Pleomorphomonas sp. PLEO: one gene and its partner. The protein of the gene in region 2 binds, or shares a complex with, the protein of the main gene of each other region. Links are inferred from orthologs where the notes say so. Each region holds a gene or a part of one and is shown on either strand. Other genes may lie near its edges.

Region 1 (4,273 bases), 220 kb from region 2 along the record:
CCTCAACACGGCGGAATCGGAAGTGATGCGGCAGAAGGCGGCCGAAGCGGGCCTTTCGGAGGCCGTGCTGGTCAACACCTGCGCCGTAACCGGCGAGGCGGTGCGGCAGGCAAAGCAGGCGATCCGCCGCGCCCGACGCGCCAACCCCGACGCTCGCATCGTCGTCACCGGTTGCGCCGCCCAGACCTCGCCCGAGCTGTTCGCCGGCATGGCAGAGGTCGATCTGGTGGTCGGCAATGCCGACAAGCTCACCGAAGCAGCTTATCAGGCGATCCCCGATTTCGGCGTATCCGCCGAGGAAAAGACCCGCGTCAACGACATCATGAGCGTGCGCGAAACGGCGCTGCATCTCGTCGATGGCTTCGAGGGCCGCACCCGTGCCTTTGTCCAGGTGCAGAACGGCTGCGACCACCGTTGCACCTTCTGTATTATTCCCTTCGGCCGCGGTAATTCGCGCTCGGTGCCGATGGGCGATGTGGTTGCCCAGGTGCGCCGGCTCGTCGAGAACGGCTATGCCGAGGTGGTGCTGACGGGCGTCGACCTTACCTCATATGGCGATGACCTGCCCGGCAACCCTCGCCTCGGTCGCCTCACCCGTTCCATCCTCAAGGAAGTGCCGGAACTGTCTCGCCTCCGCATCTCCTCCATCGACTCAATTGAGGCCGATCCGGACCTGATGGCGGCGATCGCCGAGGAGGAGCGGCTGATGCCACATATGCATCTATCGCTCCAGCATGGCGACGACCTGATCCTGAAGCGGATGAAGCGCCGCCATCTCCGGGCCGATGCCATCCGCTTCTGCGATGAAGCCCGGCGACTTCGTCCCGACATGGTGTTCGGCGCCGACATCATCGCCGGCTTCCCGACTGAAACCGAGGCGATGTTCCAGAACTCACTTGCCATCGTCGATGATTGCGGCCTCACGCATCTGCACGTCTTCCCCTATTCACCGCGCCCCGGCACGCCCGCCGCGCGAATGACACAAGTTGAGCGAGCCGAAATAAAGATACGCGCCTCTAGGTTGCGAGAGAAGGGTGATGCCGCTTTTCGTGCCCACCTCGACGGCGAGGCCGGTCACCATCACGCGGTGCTCGTCGAGAAAAACGGACTCGGCCGCACTGAACAGTTTACGCTCACCGAGATCGACCGGGGCGCGCCCGGCGAAATCGTGCCGGCCATCGTCACCGGCCGCACCGACCGTGCCCTCATTTCCAAGGCTGCCTGAGGCGAAGGACCAACGACATGTCGGACGACAAGAAGCCGGGTCTCATCGGCCGCTGGTTCGGTGGCGGGCGGGAAACGCCCGATCCACGTGAATCACTGAATGAGCCTGTTGTTGCCGCACCGGCCGTTGCTGATCGACCGTCCTGGTTTCATCGACTTACGAGTGGCATGTCGCGCTCCTCGCAGGCGCTCAGCGGCGGCATCGTCTCGATTTTCACCAAGCGCAAGCTCGATGCCGACACGCTTGAAGAACTGGAAGACGTGCTGATTCAGGCCGACCTCGGCGTCGCCGTTGCGTCGGCCATCGCCGAGCGGCTATCGGCCGAGCGCTATGGCAAAGACATCACCGACGAGGAAGTGAAAACGATCCTTGCCGCCGAGGTGGAGAAGGTGCTCGCCCCGGTCGCCGTGCCCTTCACGCTGAAGACGGATAAGGCGCCCCATGTAGTGCTCGTGGTCGGCGTCAATGGTTCCGGCAAAACCACCACGATCGGCAAGCTCGCCTCGAAGTTCGTTGCCGAGGACAAAAAAGTCATGATGGCCGCCGGTGACACCTTTCGCGCCGCCGCCATCGATCAGCTGAAAGTATGGGCCGAACGGGCGAATGTGCCGATCGTTGCCCGCGAAGTCGGCGCTGATTCGGCCGGTCTCGCCTTCGACGCACTGACTCGGGCGAAAGCCGAAGGCATCGACATCCTGATGATCGACACCGCCGGTCGCTTGCAGAACAAGGCGGAGCTGATGGCCGAACTTGAGAAGGTCGTCCGCGTTCTCCGCAAGATCGATCCCACGGCACCACACGACGTATTGCTGGTCCTCGATGCCACCACCGGCCAGAATGCCGTTTCCCAAGTGGAAGCCTTCGGTCGCACCGCCGGCGTCACCGGCTTGGTCATGACCAAGCTCGACGGTACGGCGCGCGGCGGTATTCTCGTTGCCATCGCCGAGAAATTCGGCCTGCCAGTGCACTTCATCGGAGTTGGCGAGGGCATCGACGATCTCGAGCCCTTCGCCGCCCGCGATTTCGCCCGCGCCATTGCCGGGCTCGGTGACTGACCGTATCCCTGAACCGACGTTTGTTCCTCGGACAGCCCCGGATTGCCGGCCGCCCACGAAATCGCTATGTGTGCAGCCTGGAATACGTCGAAGCCGCGACTGGCGCCTATCGCCCACCCCGAGGCAAGCATGTCCCTCGCCGACCTGGCCAATCCTACCCGTTTTCTGGCGTTTGCCGGCCGCCTGATTCCCTGGCTGGCCGGACTGACTGTTGTTCTGTTCGTCGGAGGCCTTGCGCTGGTAGCTCGCTCACCAGCCGACTACCTCCAGGGTGAAACGGTCAGGATCATGTACATTCACGTGCCGGCCGCCTGGCTCTCCATGCTGACCTATTCGATCATGGCCGTCTCGGCGCTCGGCACACTGGTCTGGCGGCACCCGCTCTCCGACGTCGCCGCTCGCGCCGCCGCGCCGATCGGCGCCACGTTTACGGCCCTCGCGCTGGTCACCGGTTCGCTGTGGGGCCGGCCGATGTGGGGCACCTATTGGGAGTGGGACGCGCGCCTGACCTCCGTGCTGGTGCTGTTCATCATGTATCTCGGTCTCATCGCCCTCTGGCGCACGATTGAGGATCCAACCCGAGGCGCCCGCGCCGCTGCGATCCTGATCCTCGTCGGCTCGGTCAACCTGCCGATCATCAAGTTCTCTGTCGACTGGTGGAACACGCTGCACCAACCCGCTTCGGTGTTCCGCATCGGCGGCCCGACCATCGATGCCACCATGCTGGTGCCACTCGCGGCCATGGCGCTGGCCTTTACGTGTCTTCTCGTCACCCTGCATCTGGCCGCCATGCGCAACGAGATCCTGCGTCGGCGCATCCGTGCCCTCGGCCTGACAGCCGCCGGAGCTATCAGATGATCGCTCTCCTCGGTCCCTACGCCGGTTTCATTCTCCTGAGCTATGGGGCGGCGGCGCTCGCCGCTTTGGGCCTGACGGTTTGGATCATCCTCGATCACTGGCGGCTCAAAAGCACGCTCGCCGCGCTCGAGGCGCGTGGCCTGACCCGACGCTCGGCGCGCGCCGCCGCCCGCCTGGCACCCGAGACGCCCCTGGAGACGCAGGCGTGAGCAAGCCATCACGCCGCATCGGATTTCTCGCGCTCGTCCCGCTCGCCTTGTTTCTGGCGCTTGCCGTCTTGTTCTATTCAAGGCTTGGCGCTGGCGATCCGTCGGAAGTCCCATCAGCGCTGATCGGCAAGCCAGTACCCGATTTCCGCCTTGAAGGCGTTGCCGGTCTGACGCGGAATGGTGTGCCGGTTTCCGGTCTCTCAAACGACGATCTCGCCAAAGGCGTTTTCGTCGTCAATGTCTTCGCCAGTTGGTGCGCGCCCTGCCGAGCTGAACATCCGCTCCTGACCGACCTTACAAAAGACCAGCGGATCCGCCTTTACGGCCTCAACTACAAGGATGCCGACGATCAGGCACTGCGTTTCCTCAACGGTCTGGGCAATCCCTACACTGCCATCGGCGCCGACCGAAACGGCCGCGTCGGTATCGACTGGGGTGTCTACGGCGTACCGGAAACCTTCGTGGTGGCGAATGGCCGCATCGCCGCCAAGCTGGTCGGGCCGCTCACGCGGGAGCGGATTTCGACCGAATTGATGCCGGCGATCGAAAAGGCGCTCGCCACTCAGGCAGCGCCGTAATCTCGATAGCCGAAGATGGCGCTACCGACGCGTACATGCGTCGCGCCTTGGCCGATCGCCGTTTCGTAATCCGACGACATGCCCATCGAGCGGAAAGCAACACCGGCGCGCCGCGCCAGTTCGTCCAGCAGCGCGAAATGCGGTGCCGGCGGATCGCCGACCGGCGGAATGCACATCAGCCCGGCAATGGTGAGGCCGTGCACCTCGCGGCAACGTTTCACGAAATCTACCGTTTCACGCGGTGCGACGCCGGCCTTCTGCGGCTCCTCCCCGGTATTGACCTGAACGAGCAGCTTGGGAAAACGGCTTTGCGCCTGCATTTCCTTGGCAAGCGCGGCGGCGATCTTC
Region 2 (5,728 bases):
CTCCAAAGTATTCGTGGCCTTCGCGCTGGTCATTGCGTTACTCATTACGTGCGCCGGCCTATCGCTCTTCTCGATCAGCTCGTTCGAGCGTTCCTTCGCTCAGCACCGGAGCCGCGTCGACGAAGTGGAGCTGACGCGCGACATCGACTACGCTTTCCTCGACCTCACCGCGAAGGTTGACGCCTACTTGGTAACCGGCGGCGAAACGGCACTGTCAGGCGCCAAATCGGCCGCCGAAACCGCGCGCGCCTCGATCGCCAATGCCATCAGCAAGATCGACCAAGGCGCTCGCAAGGACAATATGACGGCCATCGCGTCGTTATTCGACAACTACAGCGCCGTGTTTACCAAGCTTGTCGAGCTCAAGACCGGCCAACAGAAGATCGTGCATGACAGCGTCGATCCGCTTGGAGAAAAACTGAAGAACGACATGCTGTTCTTCTCCTCCAAGGTCGATAAGCTGGGTAAACCGGAACTCATTCCGATCGCCACCAAGGCAACCGAGCAGTACAACGCCGGGCGTCTTGCGGTTTACAAATTGCTGAACAACGGCACGGCCGACGATCTCAAAGCGGCGGATGCCGGTTTCAACGGCCTCGTCCAGCGCCTCAATCTGGTCATCAAGGCTGTCGGCGAAGGGCAGGAGGCAGCTCAGCTCGGCAAGGTGTTGAAGTCCGCGACCGCCTATCAGGACGCCTATCGTCAGGCCAATCAGATTGCCTCCGATCTCCGTACCCTGACCTCCAAGGATCTGCTCAACGCCTCGACGGCAATCGCCAACAAGGTGGCCAGCGTCCGCTCCGCCGCCTCCATCGAATCGACATCGATCGGCGTCGCAACCACCAGCCTTCTCGACACCATTCGCCGCACGCTGCTGATCGTGGCCGGCCTGTCGGTGGTCGGCGCCGTGGCGCTGGCCTTCGTGATCGGCCGCTCGATCTCACGGCCAGTCGTGGCCATCTCTCACGCCATGGGAAAGGTCTCTGACGGCGATCTGCGGACGGTGGTGCCCGGTCTTGGCCGCAAGGACGAGGTCGGCACCATGGCCGAGGCGCTCGAAGTGTTCAAAACGAGCCTTGTCCAGGCGGCCGACGCCCGTGCCACCCGCGAAGCCGATGCGGCGGCGCAGGCCGAGTCGAGGCGCAGCGAAGTCCAACAGCTTGCCGACATGTTCGAGCAGACCGTCGGCGGCATTGCCTCCTCGCTGGCCGCCGCCGCTGGCCAGCTCAACGGCTCGGCCCAGACCCTCTCCCAGTCCTCCGCCGACCTGACACAGAAGGCATCCACCGTAACCACGGCCTCCGAAGCGGCCTCTGCCGGCGTCGGCACCGTAGCCGCCGCCGCCGAGGAACTGGCATCTTCGATCGCCGAGATCGGCCGACAGGTGAATGAATCAACCGAAGTGGCCTCGAAAGCCGTGCAGGACGCCTCCGATACGGCGGCCAAGGTGCGCGAGCTGTCGGAAGCGGCGCGGAAAATTGGCGCGGTGGTCGATCTCATCAACACCATTGCCGGCCAGACCAATCTTCTGGCACTGAATGCCACCATTGAGGCGGCACGGGCGGGCGAGGCCGGCAAGGGCTTCGCCGTCGTCGCCGCCGAGGTCAAGCAGCTCGCCGACCAGACCGCCAAGGCCACGAGCGAGATCGGCGCCCAGGTGGCCTCGATCCAGGCATCGACGGCCGATTCCAGCGACGCCATCATGCGCATCACCGAGACCATCGGCCATATCTCGAAAGTGTCCAACACGGTGGCCGGCTCGGTCCGCGACCAGGGAACCGCGACGCAAGAAATCGCTGACTCCGTGCAGAAGGCAGCGGAGGGTACCAGCACCGTGGCTTACAATATCGTCAAGGTCGGCGATGCGGCAAACGAATCGGCCGTTGCCGCGCAGGAAGTGTTGCACGCCTCGGACGCCCTCTCGGCTCAGGCCGAGCGTCTGCAGAGCGAACTCCAGCTCTTCCTCGCCACCATCCGGGCGGCCTGACGCGTCTGTGCTAGAGCCTATCCGACGAACTCAGGTTCGCCGGGTAGCCTCTATCTCCTTGTTAAGACGCAATTCCGGACGCAAAACCGGTGTCCACTTTTGCTGGAATTGCTCTAGTCGAGCCCGTTTCTAAGCGCGGCGGCGGTGGCGATCGGTGAGATCGCCGCCGCCGTCAGCGTTACGGCGACGATGAGCAGGAAGGGCGTACGGAAAGCCGCCGGATCATAGGCGACGGCGGTCGAGGCGGCGACGCCGAAGATCAGTATCGGCACGGCGAACGGCAGCACCAGGATCGGCAACAACAGGCCACCGCGTCGCAGCGACACTGTCAGACCGGCACCAATGGCTCCGAGCAGGGTCAGTGCCGGCGTACCGACCAGGAGCGTCGCCACGGTGGCGAGCGTCACATCGACAGGCATGGCCAAAAGCAGCGACAGAAAGGGAGCCGCGATGACAAGGGGCAAGCCCGTCGCGGTCCAGTGAGCCGCGACCTTGACAATCACCAGCAGTTCCAGCGACCGGCCGGACGCCACCATCAGGTCGAGCGCACCGTCGTCGCGATCGGCCTCGAACAGCCGGTCGAGACCAAGCAACGTCGCGAGTAGCGCGCCGATCCACAGGATGGCCGGTCCGAGACGCGACAGCAGGTTGAGATCCGGCCCGATGGCGAAAGGAAAGGTCGTCACCACGATCAGGTAGAACAGCACGCCCATCATGGCGCCGCCGCCAATGCGGACGGCAAGGCGCAATTCGCGGACATAGAGAGCGGCCAGCGGCGGCATCAGACCATCTCCCCAACGACAAGACGAAGCGAGCGGGCGCCGGCAAGACCAATGGTGAGGTGGGTCGCTGCGATGATAGCGCCGCCAGCATGCAGATGAGCGGCCATGAGATTGACCAGACTCGCCTCCGAGGCGGCATCAAGGGCGGCGGTCGGCTCATCGAGCAGCCACAGCGGCCGGCGCACGGCGATGAGGCGGGCGATGGCAAGGCGCCGCCGCTGTCCAGCCGATAGATAAGCCGCCGGCAGGGCGGCAAGATCGACGAGCCCTACGCTATCGAGAGCCACATCCACCGGCGCGCCGCCGTCGCTCCCCAGGAAATCCCGCCAAAAGGCGAGGTTCTCGCCGACCGTCAGGGCCGGTTTCACGGCGTCGCGGTGGCCGAGATAATGAATGTGACGGCCAACCTCGTCAGGATCGGCGACGCCGTCAGCCAGAAAGCGCACGGATCCCTCCGCCGGCCGGCCGAGCCCGGCGAGCGCCCGGAGTAGAGTCGACTTGCCGACACCGTTGGGACCGGTGACCAGGATGGCCTCGCCTCCGATAATCTGGAAATCAACGCCCTCGATCACCCGCCGGCCGCCACGGTCGACGCCGAGTGCCTCAACAACGAGACGAAAGGGCTGATAGGGCTGGCTCAAGGCTCTCTCCGGCGCGGACGGCGTCTTTTCCCAATAGAGCATCGCGGCTGGGGGCGTAAGCTGCTTTCGCTCCCGGCTTGGCCTTGGAGAGGCCAACCATGGAATGAGCTCCATATGGTAGAATTTCGTACGCAAGGTCTGGTGAGCGGCCACCTTATTCTCTATAAGGCGCAAGGAAGTCTCCGGTCGTAATCTGACCATTACGTAAACGTCAAACTGCTCGCCGGTGGCGAGGTCCTGCCCGATCGGATGCCGGCACCGCCGTCGCCCGCTGGCAAGGCGCCCCCGGCACGAAAGGGGCCCGCGCATGCCGTCGCTCGACAGCTTCAAGTCCAAGAGAGAACTTCAGGTCGGCTCTAAGACCTATGTCTACTACGACCTGAAGGTGGCGGAGGAGAATGGCCTTGCCGGCGTCTCCCGCCTGCCGGTGTCGCTGAAGGTTATCCTTGAAAACCTGCTGCGCTTTGAGGACGGCCGCTCGGTGACCGAGGCCGACATTCGCGCCATGGCCGCCTGGCTGGATAACAAGGGCAAGGTCGACAAGGAAATCGCCTACCGACCCGCGCGTGTGCTGATGCAGGACTTTACCGGCGTGCCGGCCGTCGTCGACCTCGCGGCGATGCGCGACGCCATGGTCGCCCTCGGTGGCGACCCCCGCAAGATCAACCCGCTCGTTCCCGTCGACCTCGTCATCGATCACTCGGTGGTGGTCGATTATTACGGCAGCGCCTCATCACTGGCCCAGAACGTTGCCCGTGAATACGAGCAGAACATCGAGCGCTACAACTTCCTGAAGTGGGGCCAGAACGCCTTCCACAACTTCCGCGTTGTGCCGCCGGGTACCGGCATCTGTCATCAGGTCAACCTGGAATACCTCGCCCAGACGGTCTGGACCAACGAAGAGGACAAGGTCACCTACGCCTATCCCGACACCTGTGTCGGCACCGATAGCCACACCACCATGGTCAATGGCCTCTCCGTGCTCGGCTGGGGCGTCGGCGGCATCGAGGCTGAGGCCGCCATGCTCGGCCAGCCGGTTTCCATGCTGATCCCCGAGGTGGTCGGCTTCAAGCTGACCGGCAAGGTGACCGAGGGCGTGACCGCCACCGACGTGGTGCTGACCGTCACCCAGATGCTGCGCAAGAAGGGTGTGGTCGGCAAGTTCGTCGAGTATTTCGGCCCCGGCCTTGACAGCCTGACGCTGGCCGACCGTGCGACCATCGCCAACATGGGCCCGGAATACGGCGCCACCTGCGGCTTCTTCCCGGTTGACGCCGAGACCATCCGCTATCTGAAGTTCTCCGGCCGCGCCGACGATCGCGTCGCCCTCGTCGATGCCTACGCGCGCGCCCAGGGCCTCTATCGCACCGCCGACACGCCCGACCCGGTGTTCACCGACATCCTGGAACTGGACCTTTCCACCGTCGTGCCGTCGCTGGCCGGCCCCAAGCGGCCGGAGGGCCGCGTGTCGCTCAGCGGAGCCAAGGCTGGGTTCACGACCGCCATGGAGACCGAGTACAAGAAGGTCACCGACATCGCCACGCGCTATCCGGTCGAGGAGGGTAACTTCGACCTCGGCCACGGTGACGTGGTGATCGCCGCCATCACCTCCTGCACCAACACCTCCAACCCCAGCGTGCTGGTCGCCGCCGGTCTGCTCGCCCGCAAGGCACGGCAGAAGGGCCTCGCCGTCAAGCCCTGGGTGAAGACGTCGCTGGCGCCCGGCTCGCAGGTCGTTGCCGAATATCTCAGCCAGTCCGGCCTGCAGACCGATCTCGACGCCCTCGGCTTCAATCTGGTCGGCTTCGGCTGTACCACCTGCATCGGCAACTCCGGCCCGCTGCCTGGGCCGATCTCCAAGTCGATCAACGAAAACGGCATCGTCGCCGCCGCCGTGCTGTCCGGCAATCGCAATTTCGAAGGCCGTGTCAGCCCCGACGTGCAGGCCAACTATCTGGCATCGCCGCCGCTGGTGGTGGCCTATGCTTTGGCCGGCAGCGTGCAGAAGGACCTGTCGACCGAGCCGCTCGGCTCCGGCGCCGATGGCGCGCCGGTCTATCTTCGGGACGTCTGGCCGTCGAGCAAGGAAATCAACGAGACCATCGCCACCTACATCACCGCCGGCATGTTCAAGGAAAAATACGCCGACGTCTTCAAGGGCGATGCCCGCTGGCGTGCCGTCGAAGCCGGCATCGGCCAGACTTACAGCTGGAATATCGGTTCGACCTACGTTCAGAACCCGCCCTATTTCGCCGGCATCACCATGACGCCGCCGCCGGTCACCGACATTGTCGGCGCTCGCATCCTCGGCCTGTTCG

What was found. The genes of interacting proteins can lie anywhere in the genome.
Region 1: the proteins of ccmA (region 2) and AB6N07_RS02660 are in contact, whole or in part, in a solved structure (PDB 8CE8), measured with the Escherichia coli proteins. The link is inferred for Pleomorphomonas sp. PLEO from one-to-one orthologs.

What each region holds. Positions count from the first base shown.
Region 1 is NZ_CP166625.1:618,056-622,328, reverse strand. The notes cover bases 1,466-4,273. They hold AB6N07_RS02660 (heme ABC transporter permease), read left to right. Parts: upstream 1,466-2,409; coding sequence 2,410-3,138; downstream 3,139-4,273. Other genes in these bases: AB6N07_RS02645 (YggS family pyridoxal phosphate-dependent enzyme), read right to left, coding at 3,910-4,273; AB6N07_RS02650 (DsbE family thiol:disulfide interchange protein), read left to right, coding at 3,344-3,925; ccmD (heme exporter protein CcmD), read left to right, coding at 3,135-3,347; ftsY (signal recognition particle-docking protein FtsY), read left to right, coding at 1,466-2,280. Also shown: tRNA (N(6)-L-threonylcarbamoyladenosine(37)-C(2))-methylthiotransferase MtaB, read left to right, coding at 1-1,225; more of ftsY, read left to right, coding at 1,243-1,465. UniProt on the Escherichia coli protein: Required for the export of heme to the periplasm for the biogenesis of c-type cytochromes.
Region 2 is NZ_CP166625.1:831,906-837,633, reverse strand. What follows is about bases 1,590-4,386. They hold ccmA (heme ABC exporter ATP-binding protein CcmA), read right to left. Parts: upstream 3,411-4,386; coding sequence 2,769-3,410; downstream 1,590-2,768. Other genes in these bases: acnA (aconitate hydratase AcnA), read left to right, coding at 3,718-4,386; ccmB (heme exporter protein CcmB), read right to left, coding at 2,101-2,760; AB6N07_RS03625 (methyl-accepting chemotaxis protein), read left to right, coding at 1,590-1,987. Also shown: more of AB6N07_RS03625, read left to right, coding at 1-1,589; more of acnA, read left to right, coding at 4,387-5,728. UniProt on the Escherichia coli protein: Part of the ABC transporter complex CcmAB involved in the biogenesis of c-type cytochromes; once thought to export heme, this seems not to be the case, but its exact role is uncertain. Responsible for energy coupling to the transport system.